2 regions of the Sedimenticola selenatireducens genome follow, and region 1 is predicted to be linked to the other one. Evidence: predicted binding sites of a transcription regulator. Region 1 holds the regulator's gene; the other holds the start of a gene.

What was found. Region 1 encodes FNR, which switches genes on or off when oxygen is low (the NO sensors DNR and NnrR bind a similar motif). Its sites were predicted from a motif close to TTGATNTANATCAA; they were not measured.
Region 2: ACHZBF_RS09335 (HyaD/HybD family hydrogenase maturation endopeptidase) is a predicted target of FNR. The motif match lies at 1,400-1,413, and genes of this name have one in related genera.

Annotation. Positions count from the first base shown of each region.
Region 1 is NZ_CAXXYC010000003.1:201,551-203,954, forward strand. It holds gene dnaQ (DNA polymerase III subunit epsilon) at 1-708, shown strand, start outside; gene fnr (fumarate/nitrate reduction transcriptional regulator Fnr) at 701-1,459, opposite strand; gene ACHZBF_RS04590 (CTP synthase) at 1,823-2,404, shown strand, end outside.
Region 2 is NZ_CAXXYC010000003.1:1,223,660-1,226,063, forward strand. It holds gene ACHZBF_RS09325 (hydrogenase small subunit) at 1-116, opposite strand, end outside; gene ACHZBF_RS09330 (hydrogenase expression/formation protein) at 226-609, opposite strand; gene ACHZBF_RS09335 (HyaD/HybD family hydrogenase maturation endopeptidase) at 852-1,337, opposite strand; gene ACHZBF_RS09340 (adenosylcobalamin-dependent ribonucleoside-diphosphate reductase) at 2,323-2,404, shown strand, end outside.

The sequences.
Region 1 (2,404 bases):
CCGAGCCAGGGGCATCGGATTATCGAGATTGGTTGCGTGGAAATGGTGGACCGGCGCTTGACCGGGAACAACTTCCACCAGTACCTGCAGCCCGACCGGGAGATCGATCAGGCGGCGATCGAGGTGCATGGAATCACCAATGAGTTTCTCGCGGACAAGCCCCGGTTTGCAGATCTGGTGGATGATTTTGTCACCTATGTTCATGGGGCGGAACTGATTATTCACAATGCGCCGTTCGATATGGGGTTTCTCAATCACGAGCTGAGACTGTTACCGGGCGAGCATCCGTCACTGGATACCATCTGCAGTGTGGTGGATACCCTGGTCATGGCGAAAAAGATGCACCCTGGGCAGCGCAACAGCCTGGATGCCTTGTGCAAACGCTACGACATCAACAACAGCCACCGGGAACTGCACGGTGCACTGCTTGATGCGGAGATTCTGGCCGACGTTTATCTGATGATGACCGGAGGGCAGGGGGCACTGTCACTGGATGCGGGTAGTGGTGAAAATGAGTCCAGTAGTGAGCGGATTCAGCGTCTGGACCCGGCACGACCCCGGTTGAAAGTGGTCCAGGCCAGCGTTGACGAGCTGGCCTCGCATGGACAGCGACTGGAGCTGATTGAGAAGAGTGCTGGTGGAGGCTGTCTGTGGCGGCGCCTGGAACATGCAGAAATGGCTGGTACCGCAAGGGACGAGGTCAAGTGACCTGCTGCTCACGTACGCCGGCCTGGTCGCCGCGTTGAATCTGTTTCAGCCGCTCAATATCGACCAGTTGAACATGTTTTCGCTCCACTTTCAGCAGGCCATCGTCCTGGAAGCGGGTAAACAGGCGGCTGACGGTCTCTACCGCAAGGCCGAGGTAGTTGCCGATTTCATGGCGGGACATGCTGAGGTAGAAGTCAGAGGGAGAAAAACCGCGCCGCTGGAAACGTCCGGACAGACTCAATAGGAAGGAAGCCAGTCGCTCTTCGGCATTGCGCTTGCCCAGTAGGGTCAGCATATCCTCATCATGGCCAATCTCCCGACTCAGCAGCCGGTACATCTGGTGCTGCAGACTGGGTATGGTGCTGCTCAGCTCTTCGAGTAGGGTGAAGGGGATTTCGCAAACTGCGGTGGTCTCCAGGATTTTGGCTGAGCAGTGGTGAATGCCAGTCTCAATTGCATCCAGACCGATCATTTCACCCGGTAAGTGGAAGCCCAGAACCTGCTCGCTGCCGTCTTCACCCGGATCAAAAGTCTTGACCGTTCCGGTTTTGACCACATAGATGCATTGAAATTTATCGCCCTGGCGAAACAGGTGATCGCCACGGTGCAGCGGTCTGTTGCGCTTGACTATGGCGTCAAGCAGATCCACATCTTCCGGGGTGAGGCCCATCGGGAGGCACAGGGAAGTAAGACTACAGTTCCTGCAGGCAACCTTGATGTTGTCAAAAGAGATAACCTTGTGTTCGCTCACGGCGCAACCTTACTTCTCCATAGGAGCTGACATTTTGCAGATTGCTTTGCTCTGGATCAAGTTACTTTTCATCTTGTCTCAATCCGCTGTCTCGGATCGGGCGTGAGGAGCGGGTGATTTCTACCCGATATCCAGCGGTTTCGGCGAACCGAATCAGTGGCTTGAATGGATGTCATGCTGTCGGGGGTTATTGCCGCAAACGGTGTGTGCCTCGTTTTGGTGCGCAGATACCGTGATCTCCTTGCGAGCCGGTTCTCAGGGAGAATTATTTACCGGCCTTTTGATTGAGGCTGCAGCCGCTTTCGCGTACTATTAAACCCCGTCCTGAATGATTTTTTTCCTCCACCACAAGACATAGAGTCTATGACCAAATTCGTATTTATCACGGGCGGTGTAGTTTCCTCGCTGGGCAAGGGTATTGCCTCAGCTTCGTTGGCCGCACTGCTGGAGGCGCGCGGCCTTAAAGTCACAATGATCAAGCTGGATCCCTATATCAACGTGGATCCGGGCACCATGAGTCCCTTCCAGCACGGGGAGGTGTTTGTTACCGAGGATGGCGCCGAAACCGACCTTGATCTCGGCCATTATGAACGTTTTATTCGTGCCACCATGGGCCGCAACAACAATTTCACTACCGGCCAGATTTACGAAAGCGTTATCCGCAAGGAGCGCCGTGGCGATTACCTGGGCGGCACCGTGCAGGTCATTCCTCACATCACCAACGAAATGAAGGACAGTATCCGGCTGGGTGCGGGCGACGCCGATATCGCCCTGGTGGAGATCGGCGGTACCGTGGGTGATATAGAATCCCTGCCATTTCTTGAGTCGATTCGCCAGATGGGTGTCGAACTCGGCAAGCAGAATGCCCTGTTTCTGCACCTGACCCTGGTTCCCTATATCCACACATCCGGCGAGATCAAGACCAAACCGACCCAGCACTCGGTC
Region 2 (2,404 bases), 1.0 Mb from region 1:
ACCATGGTTGGCGGCAACGCCATGAGTGAGGCGGTTGCAGTACAAAACTTCAGAAAACCGCGTCTTGAAACCCCGTGACGCCTCAGGCTGTCACCCAGGGTGCTTTTTTCAGCCATGTTACCTCCCTTATCTAAATACCGATTTCTGTTGAGTCTCTGTTTTTCTTTTCATCACGATCGAATATCGTCCACCGCGATCACCTGCTATGCGTTCTACACCTGCCTCTCACTCCGGTCTGTGCATCTCGACATCCAGCACTGTATCCAGTTTTTCAAGGCTTTCATACATGTCATCTGCCTGGGCGCGCAAGAGTTCCGGGATTTCAATCACTTCGATCTGAAACGCGATGCGCTCAGCTTCGCTATTGTAATGATCCACTATCCAGACGCCACTGAAGCGGGACTCCTTGACAGTCGTTTTACCCAAGGCGTCCAAGGTCGCCATCACCTCACCCTGACCCAACAGGTCAAGCAGATGCTCCTCATCACCCGGTCCAAACGGGATGGCGCGCAGGTCAATAATAGTGGATTCACCGGTCCGTACCAGCCGTTTCAACGCATGCCGTACCTCATTCAACAATGGCAGGGTATTGTGTGTCATGTGCGTCATGTAAGGCATCTCTGGACTTGGGATCGATTCAGAATCCGTTTGATCGAATACGCTCATATACTTATTTATCCTTTGTCTCAAGACTATCCCGATTGAGAAAAATCTATGATGACCCAGATCACGTTACCTTTTGCTTTCTTTAAAATTATTCTTTAATGCGTAATAACAGCAACTTAGTATACATAGCTGTTCGCACAGAAGTGCGCTGAGAAGTATGAGGAACAGACGGGAGACTGGTCCGATCAATCGCCATCGACTCCCCAACGGTCAATCAAGTCGACCACCATGCGCACTGCTGATGGTATCGCCTTGGCAACCGGGTCCGAAGGCTTTTCCCCCCAGTCCAGGCTTCCCGGCTCAATCCCCACCAGCGCCCGTTTTTCCGGGTAATGATCAGAGAGACGGGCAATATCCAACAAGTCAGTAAGACTCACCTCATGCACACTTTGCCGATTGCCCGTCAGGTAGCGATCCATATCACTGCCCTCATAGCAGACCACACTGCCAGGGCTGCCGCCTGTCCTGGCGGCATCCACCACAATCAACTGATCATGCTCAGCCAACAATCCGGCCAGTGAGAAACTCAATGTGCCGCCGTCGACAAAGGTGACAGACTCTTTGTGCGGAAACTGTTCCTGTAACCGATTGATGACATGAATGCCCACCCCCTCATCCGTTAGCAGGTTATTGCCAACGCCCAGCACCAGGGTTGTTTTTATCTTGCTCACCTTGGGTCATCCTGATAAATATTAATTACATGTATATTAATTTATTATTTACTACTAACTATATGATCTCTATCAAAACCACCTAAGACTAAAGCTATTATTCTAACGTTGCGACAATTCCTTTTCAGACGACCTAATCGGAGGGATGACATGATTAAGATAAGTCGAGTTCTTACTGCTGCACTCATAGCCACCTCTGCGGCTATGGCACCATTATCTGCAAACGCATTTTGGGGATGGGGTCCATGGGACGGCTGGGGTGGCCCGTGGTCCGGGGGACCGTGGGGCGGCTATCCGTACTACGGTGGCTATCCGTATTATGGTGGTTACCCGCCATATGGACATGGGTATGGTTATGCACCCTACGGCTACTACCCCTACTATGGCACTCCCTATTTACCCGCCGCTCCACAGCAGCCTGCTACAGCTAAACCCGAGGACGCAACTAAATAATCCTCGGCTCAACACTTCAGTAAGACCACCTGAGCCTGCCCATACAGGGTGCAGGCGCAGGTGGATACTCCGCGACACTCCGGCGATACCACTAACTGTTGTGAATAAATTCAGCAAAAACACAATATATTGTGTTTTCTTGAATTTCCTTTTTTTTCCGTGACTTATCATGATCTTGAAGCCAAAAGCCAATCATAAGTTACTGTTTTTATTAATTATTAGATTTATCTTATACTCCATAAGCAGGCTTGACAGCGGTAGCGAGCAGCCCTAATCTTCACACACCAAAACACAACATATTGTGTTTTCATGCCAAACACGGAAAGTAAAGCTACAATATATAGGAGCGACCATGAGAACAGATTATTCTTTTACAAATGCCCGGTGCCTATGCATTGAGCGACACCCTACGAAGTAACCAAGTATTACACTTGAAGCAGTATGTGATTGCGCGCCCCGGTACCGAGAGGCTGGATTCAGGCGTACAGGACAATAAATCATATAAATATAAGAGCCGAAGGATTTATGTGACATGAAAAGCGCCCACCTCAAAGCTGTACCCACTGCCGCCGTGGAGATTCCCTTGCAACCCGCCTCACTCGATATCTGGAATA